4 regions of the Alteromonas sp. 4NS20-0143 genome follow, and region 4 is predicted to be linked to each of the others. Evidence: predicted binding sites of a transcription regulator. Region 4 holds the regulator's gene; each other region holds the start of a gene.
What was found. The regulator sigma-54, encoded in region 4, starts transcription at its own class of promoters, with help from an activator protein. The targets are predictions, from matches to a motif close to GTTGGCACGNNNNTNGNNT.
Positions count from the first base shown of each region.

Region 1: a site for sigma-54 is predicted at 6,734-6,752, ahead of xdp1 (exosortase-dependent surface protein XDP1). Genes of this name have one in related genera too.
Region 2: a site for sigma-54 is predicted at 4,304-4,322, ahead of AC27HD_RS01570 (hemerythrin domain-containing protein). Genes of this name have one in related genera too.
Region 3: a site for sigma-54 is predicted at 2,711-2,729, ahead of flgB (flagellar basal body rod protein FlgB). Genes of this name have one in related genera too.

Region 1 covers NZ_BAAJLR010000003.1:971-9,174, reverse strand. The annotation lists gene clpB (ATP-dependent chaperone ClpB) at 1-910, shown strand, start outside; gene dld (D-lactate dehydrogenase) at 1,101-2,789, shown strand; gene prsT (XrtA/PEP-CTERM system TPR-repeat protein PrsT) at 2,925-5,738, opposite strand; gene xdp1 (exosortase-dependent surface protein XDP1) at 5,841-6,680, opposite strand; gene xdp1 (exosortase-dependent surface protein XDP1) at 6,847-7,737, opposite strand; gene pssA (CDP-diacylglycerol--serine O-phosphatidyltransferase) at 7,960-8,204, shown strand, end outside.
Region 2 covers NZ_BAAJLR010000001.1:373,741-381,944, forward strand. The annotation lists gene secG (preprotein translocase subunit SecG) at 1-379, shown strand, start outside; tRNA gene AC27HD_RS01555 (tRNA-Leu) at 390-475, shown strand; gene AC27HD_RS01560 (putative bifunctional diguanylate cyclase/phosphodiesterase) at 779-3,073, shown strand; gene AC27HD_RS01565 (YqaE/Pmp3 family membrane protein) at 3,355-3,513, shown strand; gene AC27HD_RS01570 (hemerythrin domain-containing protein) at 3,818-4,258, opposite strand; gene gdhA (NADP-specific glutamate dehydrogenase) at 4,460-5,812, opposite strand; gene AC27HD_RS01580 (diacylglycerol kinase family protein) at 5,821-7,449, opposite strand; gene AC27HD_RS01585 (DUF2878 domain-containing protein) at 7,642-8,172, shown strand.
Region 3 covers NZ_BAAJLR010000002.1:394,365-402,568, forward strand. The annotation lists gene flgE (flagellar hook protein FlgE) at 1-1,038, opposite strand, end outside; gene AC27HD_RS05480 (flagellar hook assembly protein FlgD) at 1,053-1,739, opposite strand; gene flgC (flagellar basal body rod protein FlgC) at 1,771-2,193, opposite strand; gene flgB (flagellar basal body rod protein FlgB) at 2,196-2,627, opposite strand; gene AC27HD_RS05495 (CheR family methyltransferase) at 2,830-3,660, opposite strand; gene AC27HD_RS05500 (chemotaxis protein CheV) at 3,676-4,605, opposite strand; gene flgA (flagellar basal body P-ring formation chaperone FlgA) at 4,830-5,546, shown strand; gene flgM (flagellar biosynthesis anti-sigma factor FlgM) at 5,650-5,979, shown strand; gene flgN (flagellar export chaperone FlgN) at 6,345-6,776, shown strand; gene AC27HD_RS05520 (LPP20 family lipoprotein) at 6,895-7,329, opposite strand; gene AC27HD_RS05525 (flagellar assembly protein T N-terminal domain-containing protein) at 8,096-8,204, shown strand, end outside.
Region 4 covers NZ_BAAJLR010000002.1:655,462-663,665, reverse strand. The annotation lists gene sspA (stringent starvation protein SspA) at 1-168, shown strand, start outside; gene AC27HD_RS06625 (ClpXP protease specificity-enhancing factor) at 165-641, shown strand; gene AC27HD_RS06620 (CBM9 family sugar-binding protein) at 807-1,535, opposite strand; gene mgtE (magnesium transporter) at 1,575-2,933, opposite strand; gene AC27HD_RS06610 (HPr family phosphocarrier protein) at 3,230-3,502, opposite strand; gene rapZ (RNase adapter RapZ) at 3,537-4,379, opposite strand; gene ptsN (PTS IIA-like nitrogen regulatory protein PtsN) at 4,440-4,886, opposite strand; gene hpf (ribosome hibernation promoting factor) at 4,900-5,187, opposite strand; gene AC27HD_RS06590 (RNA polymerase factor sigma-54) at 5,216-6,715, opposite strand; gene lptB (LPS export ABC transporter ATP-binding protein) at 6,793-7,518, opposite strand; gene lptA (lipopolysaccharide transport periplasmic protein LptA) at 7,521-8,117, opposite strand; gene lptC (LPS export ABC transporter periplasmic protein LptC) at 8,086-8,204, opposite strand, start outside.

The sequences.
Region 1 (8,204 bases), on a different contig from region 4:
AGATAAGTTATTGCGCATGGAAGATGTACTGCACAAACGAGTGGTAGGCCAAGAAGAAGCAGTGCACTCCGTATCTAATGCGATTCGTCGCTCTCGAGCAGGATTAGCAGACCCCGATAGACCAATTGGTTCCTTTTTGTTTCTAGGGCCTACGGGCGTAGGTAAAACTGAATTATGTAAAACGCTGGCCGGTTTTATGTTCGATACCGAAGACGCCATGATCAGAATAGATATGTCTGAATTTATGGAAAAGCACTCGGTTTCACGCTTAGTCGGTGCACCTCCTGGTTATGTTGGCTATGAAGAAGGAGGTTATTTAACCGAAGCCGTTCGCCGTAAGCCTTATTCAGTCATACTTTTAGATGAGGTGGAGAAAGCTCATCCTGATGTATTTAATATTCTGCTTCAAGTGCTTGATGATGGTCGACTAACAGATGGCCAAGGTCGCACGGTAGATTTTAAAAATACCGTAGTGATCATGACGTCTAATCTTGGTTCAGACGTCATTCAAGATAAGCACGATGAAAGCCAGTACGATGAAATGAAGTCGATGGTGATGAATGTGGTGGGCCAGCACTTCCGCCCTGAGTTTATAAACCGTGTTGATGACATTGTTGTATTTCATCCCTTGGGCAAAGAGCAGATAAAGGCGATTGCAAAAATACAGCTTGCATCATTAAGAGCGAGGCTTGCAGAGAAAGGGTATAAGCTCACCCTTACTGGCCGCGCAATGGACAAGCTAGCCGAAGCAGGTTTCGACCCTATCTTTGGGGCAAGGCCGCTTAAACGGGCGATTCAAATTCAAATAGAAAACCCGTTAGCGCAGCAATTGCTTTCAGGAGAGTTAGAGCCAGAGTCTACGGTTAAGATAGATGCCAACGATGAGAAATTGTTTATTGTGAATGAATAGGTAGCCGAATTTTTATTGAGTTAATGCTTTAAAAAAAACAGCTAAGCTAGCGCGGTAAACAACGAGCGGGTGTTGGTTAAACACCCGCTTTTTTGTGTCTGTATTTAATGGGCATCTTTGTGCTGAGGCGGTAGTATAGGAATTCATAAACAATGAAAGTGAAAAAAGAGCGGCAGTGAAAATAAACAGTATTATTGAACAGTTTCAAGGTGCGTTAGGTGATGACAGCGTGTCTGTAAACAGTAAAGTTACCGAGCACTACAGGACGGGCTGGCGTTCAGGCGGCGGTGATGCTATCGCTGTTCTTTTCCCTAAAACGCTTATGGAATATTGGGAAGCCCTTACAATTTGCGTAGCCGAAAAGTGCATTATTATCATGCAAGCGGCAAACACGGGGCTTACCGAAGGGTCTACGCCAAGTGGCAGTGATTACGATAGACCTGTAGTCGTCATCAACACATTAGCGATGAACGATATCGTTCTCATTAATAATGGTCAGCAAGCCATCAGCTTTCCTGGTGCGACTCTACACAAGCTTGAAAAGAAATTAGCACCATTGGGGCGGGCGCCACACTCTGTCATTGGCTCTTCATGTTTAGGAGCCTCAATAGTTGGGGGAATAGCCAATAATTCAGGCGGTGCACTGGTTAAGCGCGGTCCTGCGTATACTGAGCTATCGCTTTACGCCCATGTAGATAACAATGGCAAACTGGGGCTGGTCAATCATCTGGGCATTGAATTGGGTGACACGCCAGAAGACATAATTGCAAACCTTTCATCGGGCAATTTTGCGAAAGATAAAATACGGACTGATAAAAAAGCATCGGCCAGTGATTATGAAGAGATAGTACGAAATACTCACGCCGATACGCCTAGCCGCTTTAACGCAGACCCATCTCGTTTATTCGAGGCCAGCGGCTGCGCTGGCAAAATAGCCATTTTCGCTGTTGTTGTTGATACTTTTGAAGTACCTCAAGAAGAGCAAACCTTCTATATTGGCACTAATGATCCGTCGGTGTTAACGCAAATCAGACGGGACATGTTAGCTCAGTTCTCGCAACTTCCCGAAGTGGGGGAGTATTTGCATAGGGACATGTTCAACATTGCAGAAAAGTATGGAAAAGACACCTGCCTGTGTATTCATCACTTAGGTACAGCAGCACTTCCCAAATTATTTGCCGCTAAAGGCCGCATTGATGCGTTGCTTCGTCGTTCAACAGTGTTTCCTAACCTTTTAACCGACAAAGCAATGCAGCTGGCGGGTGGTCTTTTTCCTCAGTTTTTACCTAATTCTTTAACCCAATTTCGAGACCAGTACGAACACCATCTTATTCTTAAAATGAGTAATCAAGGAATAGAGGAAGCGAAGCGGTACTTAGGTAATCTTTTCGATACAGAGAAGAGAGAAGGCGCATTTATTATTTGCAATAAAGAGGAAGCGTCGAAAGCTTTCTTGTTGCGATTTGCTGCTGCAGGCGCAGCCATGCGTTATCAAACTCTTAACGAAGATAACGTAGGAGAAGTATTAGCCCTTGATATTGCACTTAGGCGCAACGATGAAAACTGGCTAGAAAGCTTACCTGAGCATATAAGTCGGCATATCGATAAAGCCTTATACTACGGTCACTTTTTTTGCCATGTCTTCCACCAAGACTATGTACTGAAAAAGGGGGCCGATGCTCAGCAGGTTAAGGCTGACATGCTAGCGCTGCTCGATAATCGCGGAGCAAAGTACCCAGCTGAGCATAATGTAGGGCATCTATATGGTGCAGAGGCTACATTACAACGCTTTTATCAAGAATTAGACCCCACCAATACGTTTAACCCGGGGATTGGCAAAATGGAAAAACACGCCCGTAACTGCGCATGTTGCGGGTAGTGTTTGTTATATGTTTGTATTGAATCAGGTAGCTCTTAATAGAAATTTGTTAAGCCAAGCCAAGCCAAGCCAAGCCAAGCCAAGACAAGCCAAAGCGCTAAAGCGAGAGCTGAAAAGCGCGTAATCAGCGTTCTATTATAAGCTCTCTAACAGTGCCTTGGCTTTAGGGCGCATGAAAAATGGGCGCTCTACATTTACCGCATATTCCAACTCCTTTTTCGCTTCATCAATACGACCTAACTTGGCAAGGGTAAACCCAAGGTGATAGCGAATGTTTGGATCCTTTGCGTCTCTAGCAAAAGCGTCTCGCAACATTTGTAAGCTTTGTTCATAATCACCCCGCAGTGCTTTTATATGGCCGTAGGTATTTAAAATGCTTGCTGAGTTTGGTTGTAGTTCATAGGCTTTTTGCGCATAGTTTCTCGCGGTCACCAGCGACGCTTCTATACTCATTATCGCTAATCGATTGTAAGCTTCAGCTGGGTTTAAAAGGTTAGGCTCTTTGACGAGTTCTTCATAGAGAGCCGTTGACTCCTCAAAATCACGAATAAAAAACAGATACTGCGCTAGTAAATTTTTGGCTAGTAGATTGTTAGTGTTTTCTTCGACCATTTTACGGGCCGTGTTTAGAAAAACTTCGACAAACTGTTCGTTAAGAGCATAGTTATAAATAGCGATAAACGCTTGGGCAAAACTTGGATCAATTGCTAATGCGCGCTTATAGGCGTTAACTGCGGACTCGCTTTTGCCCAGGTTAGCATTAAGCCTACCCGTTAAGAAATGATAGACCGGACTCTGTTGCTGTTCCTTCGAAATATTGGCAAGTAATCGTTTTGCTTTATCATTGCTTTGCAAATCTAACAATAAACTGGCGTAGCGTAGGGTCACAAATGTATTGCTATTGGCAATTTCATAGGCTCTTGCCATAGCAGCCTCTGCTGCCTCGTTATTACCTATGGCTCGAACCTGCTCCATGTAAGTGATTAACTTACCGGCATCGTCGTTGATAAAGTTGCGGACAATACTTAGTGTTTTCTCTGCATCAGCTCGCTCGTTGGTTTGTATTTGTAAGGCTGCCTTGCGAAGAAGGTAGTCAGCGTTATCAAAGTCGTCTTTTAGCAGAAGATCTAAATGATACAGCGCACTTTTGGTGTCGCCTTGTTGCTGATATAAAGATGAAACTCGTTCTCTTGCCGCCATGTTTGATGGTGATAGCGTAAGAATATCGAGATAAATTTGTTTAGCGTTATCTAACTCACCTTCTTTTGACAGGTTAAATGCCTTTAGCATCAATGTTTCATTGTGCTGAGGGGATAGCGTCAATAGCTCTTCGATAAGCTCATTAGACTGCTCGACATTGCCTAATCTACTCTGCGTGGCGGCTAAATTGAATTTCGCTGGGAATAACGTGGGGTTTTGTTCCAGCGCTTTTTCAATATTGGTTTTTGCTTCTTCCAGAAGTCCCTGACGGATTAAAATGCCGGCCTTCAAGTTATACACTTCCGCTTCATCCGGAAATAGGGTACCAAGGAGTTCTGCGCCACTAAGAGCTTTCTCGAATTTTTCGGCTTGTAAGTTCATTAGTGAGTAGGTAAATAAGAAGCCCGCGTTGTCACGGTACGCGGGTAGATTGTCTTCTAATATAGAAAGCGCTTCTTCTCGTTTGCCCCTTGCGGCCATCAGCTTAATTTTGAAAAGCTGTAACTTGCCTTCGTTAGGGTATTTATATTCTAAGTTTTGCAGTAAACGTTCTGCTTTAAACGCTTTGTTTTGGCTAATAAATAGATTGCCAAGCATAAGCGCTGAATCGGGGTCTTCCATAAGCGCTTCCTGATGGCGTTCAAGAAGTAGTAGCGCTTGCTTATCCTGCTGCGTGGCCATATAAACCTGACTTAGCATCAACACTGCTTGCAGATCGTCAGGTTCTTTTTGCAGGTAAGTGGTGAAATCCTTAGCTGCGGTTTCCATATTGTTATTGAAAAAGTTAGTCAGCCCACTGATATACAGCAGCATTGGCTGTGAGGTAATAAGGTCTGGGTCTAACTGCGCCATAAACTCATTGAGCTCTTTTAGCTTTTCATTGTCTATTGCTTGCTTATTGTCTCTGCTTTGCAGCCAGCTATTGAGCAAAATAGCAAGAGGATCATTCGGTGTATCTTCGATAATCTCGTCAACAAACAGTTTAGCGGTGTCGTAGTCTTTAGCTTCTAAATAAAGATCTACAAGATTACGCAAAGCAATTGGATCGTCTCGATTAAAGGTTAATGCTTTCTGTAAGTGTGCAGTTGCCGCATCCTTGTCGCCCTGACGATAAGCGAGTTGGCCTTTCAATCGCCACGTTATCGCATTCTCTGGCTCTGCATTCATCGCTCTGTTGATAAGCGTCGACGCCTTCGTTAAATCTTCGTTTTGTAGAGCAATGGAGGCTAAACCGTTTATCGCAGGCACAAAGTTGGGGACGCGAGATAACAATGCGTTGTAATCTTTAAGCGCACAAGCTTCATCCTCTAAACGAATGCAAGCCGTGGCGCGAATAAGCAGCCATTCTTGTTCAGAGTCACCAGAGAGCTTGTCAAGTTCGCTAAAATCGACGATATCTTGGTATTTGTTCAAAAACAGCCAGGTATTTCCTAGGGGCTCAGCGACTAAATTGATATCGGCCCCCATCTCTAATGCTTCAACAAACTCTATTTCTGCAGCGGTAAGGTAACCATTAATAAGTAGGATTTCTCCCATCAGAATTTTAGCGGCTAAATTTTCAGGGTCTTTTTGTAGGCTATTTTTAAGATGTATATAGGCTTCGTCATATTCACTTTGATTGAACGCAGTTAACGCCTTTTCGTAATCTTCTGATGTTGTGGCAAAACCGTTCACTGTTAAAAAAGAGGTGGCGATGACAGAGAAGAGAGCGCGTTTAACAAAGCGCTTTTTATTATTAAACAAGTTCATAGTTACCTTTGGGTTTGCCTTACTCAAGCATAAAAATAGCATAAAAAAAGGTGGCCTAAGCCACCTTTTAAAGATACGTGTTTTTTAACTGTTTTAAAACAATTAAGCGCGACGTTTGCGTCTGTAAAGCACTAAACCAAGACCTAAGCTCATTAATGCAAGAGCACCTGGTTCGCTAACGTCTGTTGTGGTAGTAGGAGTGTTATCTACAGAAAATTCAAGTGCAGATAATTTAAACCCAGAACCAGATATATCAGTTTCGCTTGTTGTCGGGTCAAAGAAAGTGTTATACGCACCCACCAACCAATATTTGGCTTCAGTGAACGTAGTAGGGTAGGTTACCGAGTAATTTCCTTTACCATTTGTACTTGATGATATTTTAGTATGGAACACAGACGTGATTGCATCTGAACTCGCAATGTCCGTCCAAGTTGTCTGTTTCGAACTAGTGCCTTTAAAGATATCTGCGCTATCGAAACCGACGACAGTAAGTTGGTTTTCGTTTCCTGCACCCGTTAAGTATTTGAACGATGTGTCTGTAAGAGTCACATTTTCACTAAAAGAGAAAAGGACCATATCAAAGTCAAACTTTATGTCGCTTTGATTGTTATCAATTGTATGCCAGTCGTCCAAACCATTACCGTGGTCTTTGTTCCTCATCGCGTAACCAAAGTCCGCCCCTGAGTAATCAAGCCCGTTTTGCTGAATCACTCTGTCGTCACCATCATCATCAGACCAATTGGTATCTGCCCAGGTTGAATAGGAGACAAATATGTCTGAGCCATTAACTTGAATCGAACTTGAGTTCGCGTCAATCGATCTGTGTACACCCTGACCTATCATGTCGTAGCGATATTCTTCGATGTGTGAGTCTGTGGCTGACACAAGTGTTGGAGAGCTTAGCAGAATCCCTGCTATTAATACTGAATTCAATTTATTCATTGATGAAACTACCCTGATGGTGGAGCAAAATTTTTATACTACTATGCATTGATAAGCATATTCTGTGCCAGGGCGTATATTGCTGAATATATTAGCTTTAATTAATTTTAGGAAATATTGCGTAAAAAAAACTGACAAGTCGGACCTGCCAGCTTCATCCTAAAGTCTAAATGCGGGATGCCTTGCGTTTTCTACGCCACATAACAAGCAATCCTGATCCTAAGAGCAGTCCCGCTGCACTGGGTTCACTTACGGCTGTGGTTTCAGTAGTGGAAGGGGAGTCATTAACAGAAAAGCCTACGCCGGTGAGCTTAAACGCATCATCGTAAGAGTTACCGCCAATATCTCCAAACACTGTGTTGTAAGCACCGACTAGCCAATACTTAGCGGAGGCACTTAACCCAAATTCTGACGTGTATTTGAAATGTGAGTCGGTAGTATCATATTTTATAATGTCATACGATGACGAAACAGCGTTGCTGACAATATCGCCCCAAGTGTTCGACCCAGAAGATAATGTATCTATATTGTCGAGAGCAGCAACTGATACTTGTGAATCATTTTGATTGTACACCCAAGAATAACTTGCTCCCGTAAGTGATACCGCTTCGTCGAATGAAAACAGAATAAAGTCAAAATCTTGCCAATTTCCGTTTTTCGTATTGATATTGTCGATTGCGTGATCTGGAGAGTTTCTTGACGATTCCCAGTCGCTATTCGTTACACCATATCCATAGTAATTAGAAATTTTATAGCTATCTGCACCTACAACAATGTCATCGTTATATCCATAGGTATCAGACCATCCACTAATAGCGATATTAACTCCGCCAATGGAAATTTTAGACGAGGACGCATCAGTACTTTCAACCATACCGTGATCCACTAAATTGTAAACATTCTCACCTAGAGGAGAATTACATTCACTTGAAGCCTCTTTTGACGTCATATTGCAATGTGAATAGTTTTTGTTGTTGTGATTTCCTGCCATTGCAGCATTTATTGCCAGCAGGCCGGTCGTGAGGATAGACATCTTTATTATCGAACTTAACCGCATTTCAATTTTCCTATATAAATTGAGAGGGACAAGTTCTCTCTGCGCTTTGCGCGAGGAACTTCAACATGGTTCGGTAATGGTAGATGTATCAAGATGATTGTTCGGTATGCGTTCGCATACTCTGTTATCTGCAATTTAATCGCCTGCGATTTCTCTATTCCTATGCGCGGCGTGATATATATGAAATAATTAACAAATAAGTAAGCTAAATTATGAGGACCTATGTCTGAACAAAAGCGTAAAGGGATATACTTACTTCCCAATTTACTAACTACTGCGGGTCTGTTTTCGGGCTTCTTTGCGGTTGTTTCATCAATGAATGGTCGATTCGAGGCTGCAGCGGTCGCTATCTTTATTGCCATGATATTTGACGGTTTAGATGGCCGAGTAGCAAGAATGACAAACACGCAAAGCGATTTTGGAGCCGAATATGACTCTATGGCTGATATGGTGTCATTCGGTATGGC
Region 2 (8,204 bases), on a different contig from region 4:
GGCGCTCTTATTGGTTGGGTTTGTACTAATCCAGCAAGGAAAAGGGGCGGACATGGGCGCTTCTTTTGGCTCAGGCGGCTCAAACACAGTGTTTGGCTCAGGCGGCTCTGGTAACTTTATGACGCGCACAACGTCAATTCTAGCAGGCTTGTTTTTCTTCATAAGCTTATCGCTAGGTGCGATGACAGCAAACCGTGAAAGCGCTGATGATGAGTGGAATAATTTAGACGTACCTGCAGCGGTTGAAGCACCGGTGGAAGTACCAGGTGATGCAGACGTGCCGGTAGTAGAAGACGAGCCAGCACAATCTGATATCCCAGTTTCTGACGAAACACAAAACGATGTGCCTGCAGTTGATAGCAGCGACACACCAGATTAAATAGTTTATTGCGGAAGTGGTGGAATTGGTAGACACGCCATCTTGAGGGGGTGGTGAGCGTAGCTCGTGCGGGTTCAAGTCCCGCTTTCCGCACCAATTTTAAAGGGCCGGCAGAAATGCTGGCCCTTTTTTTATTCTCTACATATACATTCGCCAAATCAAGAACCTACAAAAAGCGCCCATGTGTACTGGCCTTAAAGTATGCTTCGTTTATATATCGCTAACAAAGTAAAAAATAAGTGCAAAATAAAGTGTAATAACAGCATGGTTACCCTGTCTTGATGGGGCTAAGTCAGCTATTATTTTCCTAATATATCAAGGGTTGCTGCATTTTGTTTTGAAAGCTAGGGCAGCAACACGCCATAGAACGGCACAAACTCATTCTTTAGAGGCGTATTCGTGCATACAGGTCTTCGCCAATCATTGACTAGGCTTATCGCTATCGGGGCAACCATAGCGACGCTATTCGTGTTCATCGCGCTGTGGACGTCGTTTAGCACCTTAATAAAGAGTCACTTGGACAAGGAAGTATCCATTGCGGAAAGTGCTTTAGAGAAAGTATTAGTCGAACAAAAGAGTTTACTCAGCACCACGCTTGATGCCTTGACAGGTTCTGAAGCACTCAACGATGTTAAAACGCTCTCAGATGCCTCTTCATTCATAAACTCTCTCAACCGTGAAAGAGGCTCATCGAACATTGTGCATCTAGCGATTGTCAATCTAGATCACGTTGTTACCGCCTCTAGCTCCTCACTATTCAAAGCAGGTAAACAAGCTAAACAGAGCGTTGCAATGGCTGCCATGGGCTTAACGCACACCATTGCGGTGGTTGACGGGAAGCTGTCGTACCTCAGGTTTAAAACAATTCAAGCTAACGGTATCCGCTACTATTTACTTATCGCGAGGCATATTCAAGACGACGTGATTCAAAGCGTTGGTACATTTTCAAACGCATATATCAACATTATTGATAGTAATACCGGTGCAGTTTTGGCGTCTACGCTACCTGAACATACAAAAGGTGCGCGCCAGTCAATAGCCTCTCAAATCAGATGGCACGATATTACTTTTTTAGACACGGTTGAGTACATAGAGCACGCTGTCTCACTAGATTCCTTATCGATTGCGCCTGTAAAGATAACATTCTTTGTGGATGTTGCGGCACAGGTTGAAAGCTTTCGCTCAATACAGTTGACATTGTTTTCTCTCTATATTTTAGGCCTTTTTACCATCACTTTATTTGCTCTGATATGGATACGAAGGGTCACAATACCGATGAACTCCGTAATAGGGGCTATTAATAACATAGCGTCTGGGCGCTATAAAAATACGTTTGAGAAGACAGGGAATTTCCACGAAGTTGTTGCATTGGAAAATGCGGTTGATGGCATGCAGAAAAGTATATCTCAGCGCGAGGACAGTATTCGGTATCAGGCACAGCACGATGATTTAACAGGATTATTCAATCGCAATTATCTAGAACGTTATTTTGTAGAGCAAATGCGAGAGCCTAAGTGGGTACAAGTTATTGCTATCACCGTTATTGGCTTTCGAACTATTAACGACTTGTACGGCTACTCTAACGGTGACAATACATTGAAAACGTTAGCAAGGCGTTTGTTGCGCTGGCCGGGCACATCTGCGCGCTTAGCCGGCGGTGAGGTTATTTACGTCACCGATGAGCCCCTAAATGATAATCAACTTGAAACGTTAAAACATATTCTTGAACAGCCCGTTGAAAGTAACCTGATAACTATTCCTGTCAAAGTGGCTATGGCGGTATTATCGTGTCCTGAAGATGCACAGACTACGGAAGAGCTTTTCAGGAAGCTCAATATCGTGTCTGACAAAGCCATCCGAACAGGTGCTTGGTCAGTTCACTATAGTGCAGAGTTAGAGGCTAACTATAATAGACGTCTATCCATTACTACAGAGTTAAAGCGTGCTCTTGCAACTCAGCAAGATGAGCTATCTATGGTATATCAACCTAAGATAGACCTACGTTCGATGAAGGTATGCAGCATGGAAGCACTAATACGCTGGAATAACAGTAAATTAGGCCATGTTGCACCGGATGAATTTATTGCCATCGCTGAGCAGGCAGGTCTCATCGAGCAAGTGACTAAGTGGGTAATGCGCCAAACTATTTCAGATCTGGCCTATTTCAGAGAACAATATTACGACTTTACCATCGCGATGAATCTGTCAACACAAGACATACAGAACAAAGCTTTGCTCAATGAATTGGTTGCTTTTTTGACAGAGAAAGGGCTGTCACCTGCGTCACTTCAGCTTGAAATAACAGAAAGTGATTTAGTCTCTGATGCAACCCTTGCAGTAGAAAATCTATCATCGCTAAAAGCATTAGGGTTTCGTTTCGCTATCGATGATTTTGGTACAGGTTACTCTTCATTGGCTTATTTGAAAAATTTACCGGTTGAATCAATCAAAATAGATAAAAGTTTCATTTTGGCGCTCGCAACACAAGAAAACGATCAGCAAATCGTTCACACTATTTTAAGCTTAGCCAGCATATTCGACTTAAGGGTGGTTGCTGAAGGGGTGGAAAATGAAGAGTCTTTACGCATTTTAAAAGAATGGGGGTGCGACGAGGCCCAGGGGTACTTTATAAGCAGGCCTTTGAAGCGAGAAGACTTAGAAGTATGGCTGCTTAATTCGCCATTCAAAAAGTAAATTGAATAGGAATGCGCGCTTCTATATCGAATAAAAGGCGTTAATCACAATTATTATTACTTCTTGGTAATGCTGGAACGCATTGTGCTTTATTTAAGTGGTAACTACTAGGTACTAGGTGCTAGGTGCTAAGCGTTTAGTATGCTTTTACGGTTTAGTGTTTTTAAACTGATGAGTGAAAGCAATTTGAGCATTATGTGGTTTCATTGCTCACTAATTAGCTGCATATTTAGCTAAGCACATACCAAAGAACGAAATTAAGAACAAACAAGGACTTTATTATGGACATCATACGTGTACTACTATCAATTTTACTTCCTCCATTAGGTGTGTTTTTGCAAGTAGGCATCGGCGCCCACTTCTGGATAAACATACTGCTTACTATTCTTGGTTATTTCCCAGGTGTGATCCATGCGGTTTATATCATCGCGAAAAAATAGTGAAGATATAAAAGGCCGAACATAAAAAAGCCAGTGACAGAAATATGATTTCTGTCACTGGCTTTTTTATTACGTGTTTCTTACCAACGTTTCTACATTAACATCACTTGTTATATGTACGAAGGCATGTGCACTTAGAAGTGTGAGCTTAGGGGGCCGCACTTAGGTATAGATACTTACTAGCACCTAGCATTGCTGCAGATGATGAATTATAGCCAGTATGCAAAAACCCTCTATGTATGGCTTTAACGTCATACATAGAGGGTTTTTTCAGTGCTTGGCACTTGTATTAAATACTGTCGAATTACGACGCTAACTCTTGGTTCATTTCTTTCTTATAACCTGCCGCTAGTTCGGTCTTTTGGTGTTCATTAAGCACTCTTCCAGCTACATGAAAGAACTCTTGCTCTTCGTCAGCTAAATGGTGCTCAACTTTTTCTTGAAGCACTTTTAAGTGATGCAGCCATGCAGGTGAACTCATATCGGTATCGTCTAACTTTGCTATAAGCTCATCAATTTCATGATGCTCTGCAATTCCATGCCGTGTTAAATCTATCGTCGCGTCTTTCTCAAGAAGATGAGTATAAAAATGACGTTCCTCAGCAATAGCATGGCTCTCAAGCTGTTGTTTAAGTTCTTCGAAATATTCTTGACGGGCAGGGGTGTTACCGCTTGTCTCTGCAAGGATTTTAAGCAGTAGGCGTTGCTTTTCATGGTCTTGACGTAATGCTTCAAAGATTTTCACAGTTAGTTCCTCATTAATTAAATATTCAATTACTTATATAGTGTAATGCGATAACCATTCCATAATGCTGGGTTTTGTATCTCATTGAATGTTATGTAATTTTTTTTAAATTAAATCGGGCGCTTGATGTGGGCGTACAAAGATGAGCAGTTTTTACACTTTGTACGCCTAATCTTTCATAAGGAATTTTACGCTGTTGGTTTACACGCCTTGTGCAACAATGGCATCCGCTAATCTTCTAAACGCGGCGATGTTTGCGCCTTTCATATAGTTAATGTACCCGTCTCGATTAGCTAGCAATTTGGCTTCCTCAAGGCAGCGCTCATGAATACTTTGCATAATGGACTGTAGCTCTTCATCAAGAACGTGGGCACTACGTTGGCTAAACATCGCATTTTGCGACATTTCTAATCCAGAAAGGGCGACGCCACCTGCGTTGGATGCTTTACCAGGTACATAAGCAATATTTTTGCCAATGAACGCTTCTTGTGCTTCTATACTGCAAGGCATATTTGCCCCTTCTAGCACCATAGTACATCCATTTTTCAATAGCTCTTTTGCGTCAGCTTCGTGAAGCTCATTTTGTGTTGCGCAAGGTAGAGCGATATCACATTTAATATGCCAAGGAGTTTTCTTTTCAAACCACACTCCAGCGCCTCTTTTTTCAAGATCGACTAAGATATTGTCTGATGTGGTGTGTTGTTTGATAGCCCACGTGATGTCAGCTTCGCTGAAGCCTTCGTCGCAAAAAAGCAGCCCGCGACTGTTTGACAGTGTGACAACACAAGCGCCTTTTTGAATGGCTTTTTGCGCAGCGTGCAGGGCAACATTACCAGCACCAGAAACAACCACGCGCTTGTTTTTGAGCTCGGTGTTGTTAGCCTCGCACACCGACTCAGTAAAGTAGATAAGGCCAAACCCTGTTGCTTCAGTTCTTACATAGCTTCCACCAAATTCAAGGCCTTTTCCCGTGAGTACGCCTTCAAACTTGTTGTTTAATCGGCGATACTCACCGTACATGTAGCCAATTTCCCTTGCTCCAACGTTAATGTCGCCCGCAGGTATATCGGTATTGGCACCAATATGACGTTGAAGCTCTCGCATAAATGCCTGGCAAAAAAGCATAATGTCACGGTCGCTTCTACCTTTAGGGTTAAAATCTGAGCCTCCCTTACCACCGCCCATTGGCAGGCCCGTTAATGCGTTTTTGAAGCATTGCTCGAAAGCTAAAAATTTAAGCACTGAAAGGTTCACGGTTGGATGAAATCTCAATCCTCCCTTGTACGGGCCCATTGCGCCATTATGCTGTACGCGCCAGCCTTGATTAACTTCTACGTTCCCTTGCGAACTTACCCAAGAAACAGTGAAATAGATAACACGCTCAGGTAAACACAGGCGGCGAACGACGTCTGCTTGTTTGTAAGCGCTATTGGCATTGTAAATTGGAATGATATCTTCTAGTACTTCATGAACAGCCTGAAGATATTCTTTTTCGTTTTCAAATTTTGTATTTAAAAAACCGTAAATTTCATCAAAGTTACTGACGTCTGACATGTGGATATTTATTCCTTGTTTTCTATATTGGTAAGCACAGTGAGGCTTCTAGGGGAGGTGGTTATCGACAGGGTGTCTGCCTGATAGATTTCACCATCTACTGCATATGACACTGTGCTATCGAAAGTCAGTGTGACTGTTTTAGCTTGCGCATGACGAATATTCTCTGAATGACGCTTGCTTTCGCTGGGGCTCAGTATTAATTCGGCCAATGACAACAATTGCTTATCAGGTGTGGTTTGGGGTATCAACCACGTCAGGTCAAGTTTTCCATCAGTAATGTCTGGTGGCTCATCACCTTGAGCTAGCGCCGTTGACATAGGGGCAGCATTGGCCACCACAAAACTGGGTGTCGTTAACGTCTCTTCGTCATCATCGTCGGTTTGAATGCGAAATTTTATATTTTGATTGTTACTGATAGCGCTCCAAAGGCCTTTGAGATAGGCAAATTGACCGCCTTCATTTTTTTCATCTCTATCTGCGGATGAAATCATTTGTTCCTCAAAACCAACGGCAGCAACGAGTAGCATGATGTTGTCATTACAGCTCGCCGTATCGATAGACAGTGTTTTACCTTCGATAATAATGTCGCAGGCGATATCAATTGGCATTACCTTGCTCATATAGCCGTGAAGCACCTGGCTAAGTGCGTTCGCTGTGCCTAACGGGATAAAGCCCATAGTAAGGGGGGTATTAACGAGTATTGAGGCAACCTCTGCTAAAGTACCATCTCCACCGCACGCCACAACAATATCGGCGCCTTCATCTTTTGCCTTTTGGGCAAGCACTTTTCCATCTTCATCTGGGGTAGTTTCAGCTACCGTCACATTAAATTTTTCGTTTAGCCGCGCCAATATCTGACTTTTGTTCTGCGACCATTTGCCGCCCCCAGCTACAGGGTTAGCGATGAGAAATAGATTTTGTTGTAGAGAAAGTAGCCCACCTTCTTTGACTTTTTCTAATGCAGCTAGCTGTTTCTTGTTAAGCCTTGCAGTTTCCCGTATTTGATTAATACTTTGCATGGCCTGGTCAACAGATAACGATGAATCTTTTGCTAACAAATAAGCGGCAACCACAAGTACAGAACGGCCTCTGCCTAAGGCACAATGCACAACCACATTTCGCCCAGCTGCTATCTGTTGATCAATCCAGTTGATAGCATGAATAAGTTGCTCTGAGGTGGGACTTGTGTGATCAAGTACAGGAATATTGAGGTATTGGTAATCTTCGCGCAGCGCGGTGTAATCAAGACCATCAAATTCGGCGGTAACATCAAGTATGGCAGCAATATCATTTTCATTTAATAGGTCAACATGCTGACCAGACATTCGACACGCTAAGAAAAGATTGTCTTTCACCTTCTGAAGAGGCGGCACCTTATCAGTTCTTCGTGCGTATTCGTTGTAAAGCCACGAGCCGAATAGGAAAGGAACGAAAATCCAACGTATATAAAAAGGGATGGAACCATCATCGCGCTTTCTAAAAAGAGAGGGATAGTTAAAAATATAAGCACTGCTCACCGCTGCTAAAGAAAACGAAGTCCATCCCAGTAAAATTTGTAAGACAACAGATTGACTAATAAGTAGAAGAGCAAATGCTATCAGTGCACCGGCGATATAATATTTAACCATCTTCACGACGAAACATATCCTTTGTTATTGCAAGTACTTATCTATACAGCACAAGGTTAAATTTCGTTTACTTTTCCACGTAATTTAGGGCTCTTATTCATAGTTGCATCTCATGTGGATAATGAACTTTGTTCGTGTCGGCGTCGTAACTGAGCTTATATGGTGTAAGTGACGTTACGAATTTAATGAGTGAGTTCAATGAAAAACGATGTTGTTGTTAAAGTTGCCAATTTTGTATGGTTTCAAACCATTTGGTGGCTAGTGATTTTATTTCAGAACCAAGCGGTCCTTGCAGTCGTCGGTTTACTTGTTTTGTGGCTTTGGTTTTCAAGGGAACGCAAAAACGACCTAAAGCTGATGGCTTCCATGTTTATCATCGGCACCCTCATTGATACAGCACTCACCAAATCAGGTGTTTTTATATTTACCGAGACCCAAGCCAATATTCCTTTGCTACCAATTCCTATTTGGCTCAGTTTATTATGGGCTGGCTTTGCGGGCACGGTGTACCATAGCCTCACTGTGTTTGAGGGAAGGCCGCTTTTAGCTGCATTGGGTGGCGCTATTTTTGCCCCGCTTAGTTACATTGCAGGGGCTAATTTTGACGCTGTTGAACTGGGCTTCTCTATACCTATAACCTTTGTAATTATAGGGATAGTATGGAGCATTGCGTTTCCATTTTGCTTTTATCTATCAACCGTGTTTGTATCGTCAGACACCCAGAAATAGTCGTCGGTAAAGCGCGGCTTTACATCCATCAA
Region 3 (8,204 bases), 260 kb from region 4:
ACGGCCTACTGGCAAGCCATCTTGCTCTAATGACGTTACCTCGAATGCGGAAGCAAACTGAGTGGGTTCATTTGGCGTTGCATTGTTAACATCTAGATTAAAATCGATGCTAATTTGTTGGGTTGGATCTGAACCGTTTGCAAGAATCCCAGCGCCCAACGCTTCGGTTTGCATCTTAAAGTCTAACGTGGGGAGACCATCTGGCGTCTCCATTCCGTTAAAATCACCACCTTGTGAAAACAGCAGTTTGGAGGCAGATACTGCATTACCTGTATTTCCGCCAACGGAATTCACCGCAGTTGCTGGGTCGGTATCTGCACCCGTAGAATCGGTCATGTCCACCAGCGTATCATCAACCGCTGTTGCCACATACCACTCATTATCTGCAGTAGGTGCATTGTCCTTTATAAAGTAATACGTCATTACATGACTATCACCTAACGAGTCATACACTGTTACAGACGTTGCTGCGTTGTAGGTAAGGGGATCTTCTGGGTCAAAGTCCTGTGGATCTAGACCCACATCGCCCGCAGGTAAGTTCATTCGAATATCAACTTCAGACGTCTGCTGAGGTGAACCCGATGAATCAGGAATACGAACAGGTTCAGTGGTACTCAAGGCAACTGAAGCGCTTGTTCCGTCGTTATTAACTGGGAATCCAAGAAGGTTATCGCCCGCGCTGTTAACAACAAAATTATCGTCGTCCAGCTTAAATTGACCTGCACGAGTGAATGAAAAATCTCGCGAAGTTATTTCTGGGACCGTAGCAAAGAAGCCGTTACCCGTTATCGCAAGATCCAGTGATGTATTGGTGAACTGAAGACTACCTTGTGAAAATTGCTGAGCAACTTCCTGGGTAAGCACACCATCACCCACTTTGGTTTTACCACCTGCAAGTAATGATGCTGCGTACACGTCACCAAACTCTGCCCGTGATTCTTTAAAGCCAACAGTGTTGACGTTTGCAATGTTATTGGCGGTTACATCCAAATCTTTTTGCGCGGCTGATACACCGCTCAGTGCAATATTAAAAGACATTATTAATTCTCCTACTAACTGCCGATTTGAATGACGTCGTCAAGATTAATACTGACATCACCATCCAAATTCAAAATGACACCTTGACCGCTTCCAGCCAAGCTTACGCTACCTACATGACGATTGACCGCTGTGTTCAGCTGTACACCCTCGCCGTTTAATTCGCCCGTGGCGCTTATTACATATTCACCGGCTCGCATGAGGTTGCCCTGCTGATCTTTCCCATCCCAATCAAACTGGATGTTTCCTGCAGTTTGCGTTCCAGCATCTATCGTTTTGACAACTTCACCAAACTGGTTTTCGATGCTTATCGTCATATTCTGAACAGTGCCTTCATTTACAACGACGCCAGAAATTCCTTCACCGTCGCTGCCTTTGAAACCAACGTTGCCTTGAACAAGCACGTTCTGACCAATCAAGCTGGAAGCCTGAAGCGCCTGATTAGACGTCATTGACGACGCAAACGTTTCAAACTTTTCGTTTAGCTGAGAGATACCATCAGCCATAGTAAACGATGTCATTTGGGCGACCATTTGGTCGTTGTCTACTGGCTTTGTTGGATCCTGATTAGCAAGCTGCTCTGTCAGCATCGAGAAGAAATCTTCTTGTGAAAGCTGCTGCTCCGTACCGTCAGCTATTTTCACCGTTTCCTCTTGCCAGTAGAGGTCGGTATTTAAGCCGGTGTTATTAATTGTGTTCACTGGTTTGTCCTCACATTAACCCAACCGCGCATTATTGCCCTTGCCCTAATTGCAATACTCGGCGGAAAATACGCTTCGTGGTGTCAGCCACTTGAACGTTTGTTTCGTAAGCTTTAGATGCCGACATCATGTTCGCCATTTCTTCGACGATATTCACGTTTGGCTTGTAAATATAGCCTTCAGCATCAGCCATAGGGTTGTTGGGCGAATACTCAACTTGTAAAGGCGCGTCGCTTTCTACGATACCTTTAACCTGAACTCCCACACCTTTTGACTGGCTGTTCATTGCATCTTGCAATGCTGATGCAAACACGGGGTGGCGTGCACGATAGGTCTCTTCGTAGCTGCTGCTCACTGAATTTGCATTTGCGATATTACTAGCCGTGGTGTTAAGGCGAACATTTTCCGCCTCCATACCCGTGCTTGATATCTGCATAACGTTAAATAAACCCATTGCTACTGCCCTCCAGAGCCTAGTGCTTTTTTCATGCCTTTAATCTTTCCGTTTAAGAACTGCAAACTCGCTTGGTAGCGAAGTCCGTTATCTAGGAAGCGATTCCTTTCAGACTGAACTTCAACAGTATTGCCATCACCCGTATCAGGTTGAGTAGGGATACGGTATTGCATGTCAAAATTTGCCGCGACTGACGAAGGATTGCCGCTTAGGTGGCGTTCATTGGTACGAACTAATCCACCAGTGCTTTTGTGTTGACCCTGAACACCTTCGTTCAGGGCTGACTGCATGGCTTTGTTAAAGTCGATGTCTTTTGCTTTGTAGCCAGGAGTGTTAGCGTTCGCTAGATTGCCAGAGATGACTTCCATCCGCTCAGTGCGGATCTTAAGCGCTGATTCGTGGAACCCTACTAACTTATCTAGATTGATCGCCATTGACTATGACCCCTAACTTTTCACCACCTTCTGATGCGTGTTGTCCCATCAGAAAGATATTAATTACCTTCTAGTGAAATAGTTAGCAAGGCGAGTGCCAGTTTGGATTTTGACGTTTGTTATTTTGCGGAATAAGAGGAGCAGGTAATAAAAAAGCCTTTAAAATTCAGCTTTCAACTACCCTACCTTTTTTGATACTACTTTATCGTTTTTGGTAATAGAGGCCAGGTTGGCATTTAACCATAGAGTAAGTGTCGCTGGCTGAACTGATGGATTCAGAAGCGCCAAGGAAAAGAACGCCTTTTGGCTGCAGCTGGCCGGCAATTTGTTGCAGTATCCGCTGTTTCACGTCTGCAGAGAAATAAATGAGTACGTTACGGCAAAACACGATATCAAACCGGCCGAGGGCGGCATAGCTCGACAATAAGTTAAAACTTTTAAACGTCACCATGCGACGCACTTCTGGCTTTATCTGCATTCGCCCCATTTCGTGCTGCTGGAAAAACGTTTGTCTGCGCTGTGGAGAAAGTCCTCGCGCTAGAGACAGTTCATCGTAAACACCGAGCTCGCACTTAGACAGCATTTCAGATGACAAATCTGTCGCCACAATATCAACACCTCCTCTCAAGATGCCAGGACGCTGTCGCTGAAACTCTAAAATTGCCATTGCTATTGAGTAGGGTTCTTGACCTGAGGAACAAGCCGCACTCCAAATTTTGATATTCCTGTTGGTTTTGGCCAAATCAGGAAGCAAATCTTTCACGAGAAGATCAAAGGGGTAGTTATCGCGAAACCACAAGGTTTCATTTGTCGTCATGGCATCGATCACGCTTTGCAATAATCCGCGATCGTGACCGCGCACAACCACGTTGATCAATTCATCCGCAGAGCTATAGCTGTATTTATACAGCAAAGACGCCAGTCGACTTCGTACTAAATACTGCTTGTTTTCGCCAAGCACTATTCCACACTGCTTTTCTAAAAACTGCCTAAACTTTAGGTAGCCCTCTGGCGAAACCTCTTTATTAATCAATCCCTTGGTGCTCCGTTATTCGCATTCAGTCATTAGCCATTTTTGCACTGCGGTCGCTAGTTCGTCAGGGTGGAATTTTGCGATAAAGTCATCGGCGCCCACTTTCTGAACCATAGCCTGATTGAATACGCCGCTTAACGAGGTGTGAAGGACAACATGAAGCTTTTGCAGTTCAGGCGTATTCTTGATTTCTGCAGTTAACGTATAGCCATCCATTTCAGGCATTTCAATATCAGAAACTAAAACACCAACGCGTTTAGTAATATCGCCATACTCTTCGGCAATTTCTTTTAAACGCTTAAGCGCCTCAAGACCATTTTTGGCGAGCTCAATCTCAAGACCTAATGAAGTCAGCGCCTTTTTAACCTGATTTCTTGCGACTGTGGAGTCATCCGCAATAAAGATAATTTTGTTTTCTTGCCCTTCGGTAGTTAGCCCTTCAGCGACTTCTGAGCTGACTTCCGCATTCAGTGGAGAAATTTCGTTAAGTATTTTTTCAACATCGAGGATTTCAATGAGTTCGTTCTCAACTTCAGTTACTGCGGTGAGGTAACTTGCGCGCCCAGTCCCCTGAGGTGGCGGCATTATCGCGTCCCAGTTGGTATTAATGATGCGTTCTACCGCGCCCACTAAGAAACCTTGCACTGAGCGGTTGTATTCTGCAATTACGATAAAGGCGTTAGACAAGTCTTCTATTTTTCTGCCTTTCGTCGCCATGCTTAAATCGATAACGGAAATAGTCTGTCCACGTATATGGGCAATTCCCCGTACCAGAGGATTTAGCTTGGGCATGGAAGTTAACGGAGGGCACTGAAGCACTTCGCGAACTTTAAACACGTTTATGCCAAAGCGCTGACGTCCGTTTAGCCTAAACAATAATAATTCTAAACGATTCTGCCCCACAAGCTGCGTGCGCTGGTTAACTGAATCTAAAATCCCCGACATAAGTCACCTCTAGGTAATTCTGGGCATGAACATTGCGTTATCAAATAAGATAGACAAGATCACTTGGTTTTTGCAGGTTAAACGACAGAAAAATGACAGTATCGCCTAAAACTTTTAAAAGCAACTCTCAAAAGCGACTGACATTGGAAAGCTCGGTCGTGGTAACCCCGCATCTTGTTACTAAGCATAGCCAATAACTCACGAACTGAACACGAAAAGTCACAATGAAAAAATTGAATAGCAAAAGACAACAGAAAACATTGGCCGCCATTGCGCTTATTATGTCAAGTGCAGTGTCATTTTCATGTGTTGCGACAGACAGTTTACACCGTGTTGTGGAAAATGGCGCTAAAGACTACCTAGTATCGCAACTCTCTGATAACACGGCGGATACTAACATCGACGTCGATATGGTTAAAATAGACGATAGGATAAATATTCCCGAATGCCCTGAGGGCTATCAGTATCACACCTCAGAAGAAGCCCTTCGTCAATCGTACATTTCTGTGCGGGTGAGTTGTCAAAATAATGATTGGTATTTATTCACTAGTGGTCAGGTATCAAGGACAAAAGATATTGTGGTGACCTATGGCGCCGTTAGCCCAGGCACAGTGTTGACCTCATCAAATTTGAAAATGGCGAGTGTAGACATTAAACGTCTTCGCTATACAACGTTTACCAACATTGAAACGCTAGTTGGTGCACGTATGAAACGCCGCGCCACAAATGGACAAGCTATCCAGGCAAATATGCTCTGTTTTGTATGCAAGGGCGATCGTATTACCATCTCTGCCGAAGCAGGCAAAATGAAAGTAAAAACCGCCGGTATAGCGCAACAAGATGGCGTGGTTGGCGATAATATTCAGGTACTCAATGCGAGCTCAAAAAAGACCGTTATAGCCAGAGTCGCCAGCGTAGAGAAAGTCGTGATACAATTGTAATAATGGCGTACGAAAACTATCCTTTTTACGTTAATTTGGGCTAAAGAAAATGTATCAGCGGCCGATAACGTATAGAGAGGTAAAAAGGTAGTGAGGAACTATTATGGCTATTAACAATATAAACAATGGGTTACCAAAAAATCCCGTTGATAATGGTAAGGTTTCACAGCAAAACCAGACCCAGCAAGCTCAACAGCAAGCGACTGCTAAAACCGCCACCGCGGCGCCAGCACCTCGCCAAGATTCTGTTTCGTTGACGCAATCGGCCCAGCAGTTGAACCAAGTTCAGAAAAAAGGGACTGAGGCGCCAGTTAATCAGGAAAAGGTCGATCGTTTGAAAAAAGCAATTCAAAGCGGCGATTACCAAATCAACCCTGAAGTACTTGCAAGTAAGATTGCAAAAGCTGAGGCAGAAATTTTCGGCACCAAATAGCGATAGCGCAGAGCTCTGGAAACGACCAATACTCAGTAGTGAGGGTATAGCGTAGGTTCCAAGCTTCGCTGCTTTAGTATCATCGCTAATGGCTTTATGTATCGCTAAAGGCTTCATTTAACGCTAAAGGCTCCATTTAACGCTAAAGGCTTCATTTAACGCTAAAGGCTCCATTTAACGCTAAAGGCTTCATTCAACGCTAAAGGCTTTTACCAAACCCCTTGCGGCGAGATATAAAACGCTAACTTGAAAGCCACCATCTAAAAGCGTACATTATTCAAACTAGACGTGCCAATTTCGCAGCGAACAGTTAACAACAGAAGCTTAACTGTTATACAAGGCGAATGAACCATAAGAGTAATAAATTGACGAATCAGCATGCAAACTTAACATCGGTATTAAGCAGCCAGGTGGATAAGCTGACGGCGCTTTCTGGGCTATTAGAAAGAGAGCTTCATCTTATCAGCTCTCGTGATGCCGAAGCGTTAATGACCTTGCTTGATGAAAAAGCGCAGCTTCTAGAAGAAATCCAAATGTTAGACGGTAACGCAGAATCAATGTTTGCGAATGGCCAGTCTTACACAGAGGAAGACGATGCGCTTACAGATAAGGCTAAAATCTTGCTTGATGACTGTAAGTATCGTACTCAGGTAAACCAAAAAGCCGTTGAACAAGGTCAACTTCGTTTAACCCACCTGCGCAACCTGATGATGGAAGTACGTGCGAAAGAATCACTTACGTATGACAAAAAAGGAAAGCCGAAGGGCGGTACCCTTGGTTCAGGTGTGAGTGCATAGCGTTTATAGTTTATACACAGCGCTTATTCATAGCTCTTACAAACGCTGCTTACTCCACTGTAATTAATTATACCCTTCACGAAATCCCGCTTTGATATAACCAGTACCTCATCGCCGCTCAGTAATATTTAACGTCTTTGACTCTTCGGGGCTTTGCCGTCGTCAAATATATGTCGTGCACACGTTTCATATCCAAAGAAAGTTCTGTGACATACGTGTCTTCACCTACCGGGTAAGTTTTCACAATTTTTGCTCCCCTAATTACGCCATCCACAGAAGCACGTAAGGACTCACTATCAACAACCAAACTAGATAATGATTGGCTGCCTTCAATACGCTGACCGTAAACTTGTTCGGCTAACTCTCTGTAGGCCTCTAGTTTTGACGCTTTCATCGCCATTAAAAGCTTTACGTTAGCATTACTGCCCTGCTGCGATTCGATAGGCGCATACCCTATGGCGGTAAGAACAGGGTACGACGCTGGCTCAACGGTTTCCCACTCAACATGCTTATCGATAACACCACAGCTCGCGAGCGTCATGATACTAAACATAAGTAAAGCAGCTTTCACTCTAACAACACTTGTTGACATACCCATTACATTCTTTCCTATTCCTGATATCACGCGTAACGGTTAACTAAGATGCTCACCCTGTCATCATTAATCTTAACGGTGTGCGTTACGCTTATATCTGCGATAATTTTTTTATGCTTGTGCTTTGCTTGTATGTTTATCTGCAAGGCCTGTGCCTAACCTCTGCAAAGCCTGCGCCTAATCGTGTGCAAGGCCTGTGCCTAATCGTATGTGGCTCACAAGAGAATACGTTTTGAAATAACCTATTTATATTCTGCCTAAAACCTGTTTACCGCATTACGGCTTAATCATAGTGCTAACGACTCGCGCTTTTTGTAGAGCTCATTCTTTTTACCTGCTCATTCTTTTTAGTTGCTTAGCCTTTTGAACTGCTTAGCCTTTTAACTAGACTGCGTCTATACGTTCTACTGCGCTTTTTAATTATGTTTCGCAACGTTATCCCCTCTCACTTGGCACTGTTTTAGCACTTGGCACTGTTTTAGCACTTGGCACTGTTTTAGCATATATGTAAAAGGTTATAGGGTTACAAAGCCATTACTGAATACGTAGCGTCATTTTTATGTAAAAGCGCTTTTTGTAAAAGAGCTAGATAAAAGCACTCACTACTACATTGTGGAATTGCTGAGTCATTCATACAGTCACTACAGAGCCGTCGCAAGTTAAGCGTTGATAAACGTCAAACACAAATAAGCGATGCATTATTTGCAGCGTTCGTGAGGTTTATATGCAAAGTAAAAAGATAAAAGGCTACGCCATTTTGATCAATGTGTGTGTGGCACTGGTTTGCCTGATTGCCTTGTTTGGTGGGCAATCCCATGCCATGTGGTATGAGG
Region 4 (8,204 bases):
GTAGATTGCTATTTAGCGCCGCTATTATGGCGTTTACCTGCATTAGGCATCGAGCTTAGTGGAACAGGTAGCAAAGAAATCAGTACTTACATGAACCGTATTTTCTCTCGCAGTTCGTTCAAAGCATCTTTGACTGACCAAGAGCGCGAGATCCACAACCCATTATGACATCTATGACGTCAAACCAGCCCTATCTACTTAGGGCTTTTTATGAATGGATAGTGGATAACGATATGACGCCATACGTTGTTGTTGATGCAACAAACGAATTGGTGGAAGTTCCGCAAGAATTTGTTAAAGACGGCCAGATTGTACTTAATGTATCGCCGAGTGCCTGCGTTGGATTTAACCTCGATATAAACGGTTTGTCTTTTCAAGCGCGTTTTGGAGGTCAACCTCGTCGTCTAAGCATGCCCTGCGAAGCGGTAATTGCTATATACGCACGTGAGAATGGTGCTGGTACTGTGTTTGCCACAGAAGAAGACGTGGCACGTTCTGATGCTATGGAGCCAGCAGAGCCTATATCTAGTGAGCCAGAACAAACAGGGCCAACATCTATCGAAGATGCTGATGCTCCTGCCTCAAGCGACGCGCCTGTACCGCCTAAAAAGGGTAAGCCCACGCTGAAGGTCATTAAGTAGCCTAAGCGTAATTATCAGCTAGGTTATAGGTCGAATTATTCAAAAGCCGCAGTATTTTAAAATACTGCGGCTTTTTTGTTTTAGACGGTTCTTTTTGAAAGGCGATGGCTTTTAAAGGTCAGGCTGTTAAAGGCGATGCCTGCTAAAGGCGATAAGTAGCCACCTCTACTTTTTAGGTAGCAAAGTTATCTTGCCGAACACATCTGCATCTATGTACCCACGGTTTTTGTCTCCGTTGACCGGCTGTATCTCATGAGAGCCCATAAAATGCTCACGTACTTCACTGCCATCATTATCACAGTAGGCCAGCATGAAGCCAATCACTCGATGTTCATCCAACACTAATGGAGTGTTGTTACCATTTTCTTGATAACTATTGGGAAAGAGTTTAATCGCCACTTCCCAGATGATGTTATAAGGCGCTGATGTTTGTCGTTGCCAATGGCTAATTAGATGCTCTGTATACAAATGCGGTTTTTGGTCAGGCCCATAATCGGCGGCTTGGTTATCAAGACCTATATGGTAGGCAAATGCGGTATGGTTAAATTGGTGATTCCCACCAGAAGCATCGCTGTCTATAAATACCTCTAGCGCATCATCATCCCAATATTTCTTAGTTGGGTTAGGGTGAGTGTCAATCAGAACATCATCGCTGATACTCGCCTGCAAATACAGATAGTTTTCATCCCACAATAATCGATAGCGGCCTTTAAAGTCGTTATCTGATGTGGGAAGCGTTCCATCCATTAAATGGGGCATATCGTGCCATGTGGCTTTATTCCAAGCATCTTCTGATAAACCATCAATGTGGATAGACGTTGACGTGTAATTAACGTTTCCAGCGGCTACTAAGAAGGGAATAAGTAAACCAACGGCTAATATTATGTGCTTCACAAAGATACCCCCTGAATGATTGAAAATTTACTGCTACCGCTATACCAAAAACAATGTGGCGGTGCCTAGGAATGCAAAAATACCCACCACGTCTGTGATGGTGGTTAAAATGACACTTCCCGCTAGTGCAGGGTCTATCTTTAGCCGCTTCATTATCATAGGCAGCGTTGCGCCGGCTAATGCAGCCGCAATCATATTAACAAGCATAGCAAATGCAATGATGACACCTAGCATATAGTCTTGTTTCCACAGTGCGATGACAGAGGCTATTAATACCGCCCAAATGACGCCGTTTAGCACACCAATGGCAATCTCTTTACTGATCAGCCAGCGGGAGTTGTTTGCATTGACGTGGCCTAATGCCATACCGCGTATAACAAGAGTCAGGGTTTGGTTACCTGCCACACCACCCATGCTTGGTACAATGGTGTTTAAAATAGCGAGTACAGCTAAAGCGCTTAATGTGGCTTCAAATAAGTCGCTCACCATAGCTGCCATCAATGCCGTGGCTAGGTTAACCGCTAGCCACACTGAACGTCTCTTGGTACTTTGCATAACAGGGGCAAAGGTATCTTCATCGTCGTCTAGACCCGCCATACTCATCATGGAGTGTTCGGCGTCTTCGCGAATAATATCAACCACGTCATCAATAGTGATTCGCCCGACGAGGCGATTATTTTCATCAACAACAGGTGCCGAGAGCCAGTTATAGCGTTCAAATAGGCTCGCTACTTCATCGTCTGGCATGTTAACCGGAATGGCTTCTGACTCTTCATCCATCACATCAGAGACTGTGTCGCTAGTGTCTGCGGTTAAAAGCCGTGTTACTGGTACAATACCCACGAGGTTATCGGTGCGATTGACCACATAAAAGGTATCGGTGTTTTCTGGCAACTCGCCCTTGAGGCGGATATAACGCAACACCACATCAATAGTAACGTCGGGACGCAAGGTGATAGTGTCGGTATTCATGATGAAGCCGGCAGTTTCTTCACCATAAGATAGTGCTTGTTCGGCGCGCAGTCGGTCTTGTGCGTCCATGGAGTCTAGGATGTCGAGGAGGACAGTTTCTGGCAGGCTGCTTAGGGTCTCTGCCAAGTCATCGGTGTCCATTTCCTCAAGAGCGTCCACCACGTTTGCAGGCAGCATTTTAGTAATTATGCCGTTGCGAACATCGTCGGACAGTTCTTCTAAAATATCGCCGTGAAAGTCGCCGTCAATCAACTCCCATAGCTCGTCACGAGTGCGGCTAGGGCTAGACTCTAAAATGTGGGCTACGTCGGAAGGCGGAAGTTCAAGAAGGAGCTTTCTAACCGACACAAACTGGCCGTTACTCAGCGCATTGTTGAGCGTTCGCAATTGAGTTTGTACATATTTAGAAACGAGAGCTTCTGCCATGAAAAGCAATTCCTAACCAAGAGTGTGCCCAAAGAAAGCGTATTTCACGCCGTAGACAATGACCAAATAGATTGAGCTTATAGAATAGCGTATTTACCCTAGCAGTGTCATGATAAATACATTGTTTTAGAATGAGTTTTTACGTGTCAGCGGTTATGTTGGCTGTCTTGTCGGCAGTTATATCATCAGTGATATAAGCGTTTACATAAGAGCGTACATAAGCGCTTATATAAGACGTTATATAAACGCTTAGCCAGTGGCCAGAGGAGAGCTGGCCTATGGGAGGGCCTACGAGGTTACTCGTCTTCGTTAAAGCGTCCTTCAATGAGTGTTTCAATAGCAGCTAAGGCGTCCTCTGCATCATCGCCTTCAACAATCACGTTAACCTGCTCACCTTGATGGCTTTCAAGCATCATCAATCCAAGCACACTGCTTGCGTCGGCCTGTTTATCGCCTTTTTCAAGAATTATTTTGGCATCAAACTGATTAGCAAGCTGCACCAGTTGGGTTGCCGCTCTTGCATGAAGGCCAAGTTTATTGACGATGGTGAGTGTTTTCTCAATAGTCACTAGTATTTACGCTCTTTTTTATTATTGCGAGTGGTTAATTTAGCTCTCTGTGGCGTATCTGCACATCCGGATGAATTTCACCGAATGTTTTTGACAACGTCTGCGCAATATAGACAGACCGGTGCTGACCACCCGTACAACCAATGGCTACCGTGACATAACTTCTATTATTTCGCTCGAGATGAGGCAGCCATGTAGTAATTAAATTTTGGATTTGCCATACAAACTTAGTTACCACAGGTTGTGAGCCAAGAAATACTTCTACAGGTGCATCTAAACCCGTCAAATGCCGCAAATCAGGCTCCCAGTGAGGGTTCGGTAAGAAACGAGCGTCAAATACATAGTCGGCGTCTTTCGGTATGCCGTGCTTAAAGCCAAAAGATTCAAACACCAATACCAAACGAGAACTCTTTTTACCTAAAATCCGCTCGCGAATAATTTCGGCCAGCTGATGTATAGTGAGCTTATCTGTGTCTAAGTAGAGGTCAGCACGCTCAACAATAGGCCCAAGCAACGTTGATTCTGCCTTTATGGCCTCAGAGAGCGATTTATTTAATTTTGCTAAAGGGTGTAAACGTCTAGTTTCACTAAAGCGCTTTACTAACACGTCGTCACTGGCGTCAATGTAAACAATCGTCATCGACCAAGAGGAGGGAAGGTAGTCTAATATTTCTACCAAATCGTTAGGATTCTTTGGTAAATTGCGTACGTCGATACTCACCGCTACTTGATCGTATTCATCCACAACAGTATGGGTGAGCGTTGGTAGCAAATTGACGGGAATGTTATCGACACAATAGTAGCCCAAATCTTCCAGTGCTCTTAATGCCACCGACTTTCCTGAGCCTGAACGACCACTGATAATGATCAGCTTCACCGATATTTCTCCCTAAACAAAAAAATGACGAAAACGTCAATGTATCTTTTGAAACTGTCTTTACATGCCAAGTGCTGAAACAATATCTTCGTTGGTTTTGGCTCTTCGTATCGCTTTGACAGTGTCTTTGTCGCTGAGCTTACCAGCCACTGTCGCTAACGTTTGTAAATGTCCCTCTGTCTGTTCTTCAGGCACAAGCAGTGCAAAAAATATATCGACAGGTTTTTCATCGAGGGCGTCAAAGTTAATCGCTGGAATGCAGGTTACAATAATGGCCATAACGTGTTCTAAACCCGCTAAACGACCATGAGGGAGCGCTATACCGTTACCTATTCCTGTACTGCCCATCCGCTCTCTAGATAGAAGACTATTCAACACGGTGACTTGGTCAATGCTGGCATTGTCTTGGGCAGCAATATCGGAAATGATTTCTAATATTCGCTTCTTGCTATTGCACTGAACCGCACACTCGGTGCGGTCCAGGCTTACGATGGCTTTAATATCCATGCTTAATTATCTATTAATGCTTTTTCAGTTTTTCCTTATGCTTGATCACCTGCCTGTCGAGTTTATCAACCATGCTGTCAATCGCCGCATACATATCGGTATTTTCTGAGGATGCAAATACTTCGGCACCACTTAAGTGCATCGTAGCTTCTGCTTTTTGGTTTATTTTTTCTACGTTCAGGATGACATGCACATTAGAAATGTGATCAAAGTGACGCTCAAGTTTACTAAACTTCGTATCGACATAATTACGCAAAGAATCGGTGATTTCCACATGATGACCAGTTAGGTTGATTTGCATATTTCGTCTTCCTTTTAATATAACGCCTTTAGATAAGGCTTTTGCGTTGGTTAGACGGGGGTATCGATAAAGACTCCCGGTATTTTGCTATTGTCCGCCGAGCGACTTTTATGCCTTGCTCTGCCAACAATAAAGCAATTTTGCTATCGCTTAATGGTTTGCTTGGCGTTTCTGCTGCTACCAATTTCTTTATTAATGCACGAATGGCCGTTGACGAACACTCGCCGCCAGACTCAGTTGCCACATGGCTAGAAAAGAAATACTTCAATTCGTAAATACCGCGCGGCGTATGCATATACTTCTGAGTCGTTACTCGCGATATTGTGGATTCGTGCATATCCACCATTTCTGCGACATCATTGAGCACCATTGGTTTCATCATTTCTGGTCCGTGCTCAAAAAATCCCATTTGCTGTTGAACGATACAGTTAGCCACTTTCATTAAAGTATCGTTTCTAGACTCTAAACTCTTTATAAACCATTTAGCTTCTTGCATATGAGAACGAATGAACTGAGAGTCACTGCTGTTTTTCGCTTTTCGACTCATTGCTGCGTATTGCTGATTTACACCAAGCTTAGGCAAGCTGTCGGGGTTGAGTTCAACAGTCCAGCGACCGTTCTTCTTCGCCACCGATACATCTGGAATAACGTACTCAGGCTCTTTAGTAACTAAAGCACTACCTGGGCGAGGATTCAAGGTTTGAAGTAAACGCATGGCCTCGCGAAGTTCATCTTCCTTCAAACGGCTTTTACGCATGAGGGTTCTATAATCTTTGCTACTGAGAAGGTCTGAGTAGTCCTCAATCAGTCTTCTTGCTTCATCTAACCAAGGTGTGTCGTCAGCAAACTGGCGCAGTTGCACCAACAGACACTCTTGCGGAGAGCGAGAGCCAGAGCCGATAGGGTCAAACATCTGAATGCGTTTCAGTACACACTCAACTTCATCTAATTCGATTTCTTCTTCAATATTTTCGGTTTCGATATCTTCGAAGTTTACCGCTTCTAATATCTCATCTAGCGTAGCGGTTAAATAACCTGACTCGTCAATCGAGTCGATAATGGCAACGGCGATAGCTCTGTCAACATCAGAAAAAGGGGTTAAACGCATTTGCCAAAGCAGGTGAGTTTGAATGTCGTCAGTGGTTTCGCCTTGGAAAACGTGGTCATCATCGTTATTTGACGGGCCAGGCGCAGGTGCTGAAGAGGCTGAGTAATATTCGTCCCAGGTGCTATCAATTGGCAGTTCATCGGGTAAGTCGTTCTTTTCTAGAGCATCACCCGACTCTAGAGTGTCGCTGGACGCTGACGCGGTAGCTTCGATTTGGCTATCGTCATTGTCCATGTTGTTTTTTTCTGCCTGAGGCTCGTCATTACCTTCTTCTACTTCTAGTAGAGGGTTTGAGTCGAGGGCCTCTTGAATCTCCTGTTGAAGATCGAGTGTAGACAGCTGCAGCAGCTTGATTGCCTGTTGCAGCTGTGGAGTCATCGTTAGTTGTTGACTAAATTTTAACTGTAAAGATGGTTTCATCTATATCTTATTTTAATGCTCTTGAGTGAATATACCTGAGCGCTTATGAAAAATGACAATTAGGTTACACACAATAACTATAGCCTGAATTGTTCGCCTAGGTATACATCCCTTACTTTTTGATTACTTAAAACCTGTTCCGCCGTTCCTTGCGCAATAAGTTCACCATGACTTACGATGTACGCCTTTTCACAGACATCCAATGTTTCCCGCACGTTGTGGTCGGTAATGAGTATACCCAACCCTCTGTCGCGCAAGTGCTGTATTATCTTCTTTATATCATTAACTGATATGGGATCAACACCAGCAAAAGGTTCATCAAGCAAAATAAATTCAGGTTTTGCTGCTAATGCTCGTGCTATCTCTACTCGGCGACGTTCTCCACCGGAAAGACTCATACCCATACTATTACGTATATGGTTGATATTAAATTCATCAAGTAGCGCATCGGCTTCTTCTTCCTGCTGCTGTGAATTTAAATCCTTTCTGGTTTGTAAAATCGCCATAATATTTTCATGCACAGTTAGCTTTCGAAAGATGGACGCTTCCTGTGGTAAATAGCCAATACCGCCTCTTGCACGCTCATGCATAGGCTGATGAGTTAATTCATTATCATCAATAGATATTTGGCCTTTGTCTGAGGGAACCAACCCTACAATCATATAAAAGGTCGTGGTTTTTCCCGCGCCGTTAGGCCCCAATAACCCGACAATTTGCCCGGTAGAGACTGACAGGCTAACATCAACCACTACCTGTCGTGATTTATATGCTTTAGCAAGGTTCTTTGCACTAAGAGTTGCCATTGTTACTGCTCGCCTTTACCGTCGTTGTCGCCGTTACCATTGTTGCCGTCACCGTTGCTACCGTCATTATCCTCGCTGCTCTCGTCTTTCGCTTTGCGAATAGACTCAGGCGTAAATACGGTAGTAACGCGCCCACTAGCATCACCAGCGCCGCCTGTGGCTAGCAGTTGTTCTGTGATCATATCAAAAGTAATGCTGTTGCCTTTAACTTGGCTGGTGTCCTGTTTTAGTTCTGCGTTTCCGGTAAGGGAAATAGTACGCTTAGCCACTTCATAGCGTATCTCGTTCGCCCTTGCAGAAACAGGGTTACCGTCTTCAAGCTCTTGCGAATAGCTGGCTGGGTTTCCACGAGCAACAAAAATCTCTCGGCCGCTTCCTTGGGATGCAATAACTTCAACTTCGTCAGCCTCGATAGTAAGCGAGCCTTGGGTAATAAGTACGTTATCTTTATATAGCGCTGTCTTATTTTTACCATCAATGAACTGAGAGTTAGAGCCAATCTCGATAGGCAGCGTAAAATCATTTTCATTGCCTAATGCCGGGCTAGTGCAAAGCACTAGCAGCGCACTAGTTGCTAGGAGAATACGTAGTTTGTACATGGTCGATAAGCTCATATTTTTGGGTGCGCAGGTTTGCGTTGAATCCGTTACTTTGAATAACATATTGCATGCCGCGTATTTCTACGG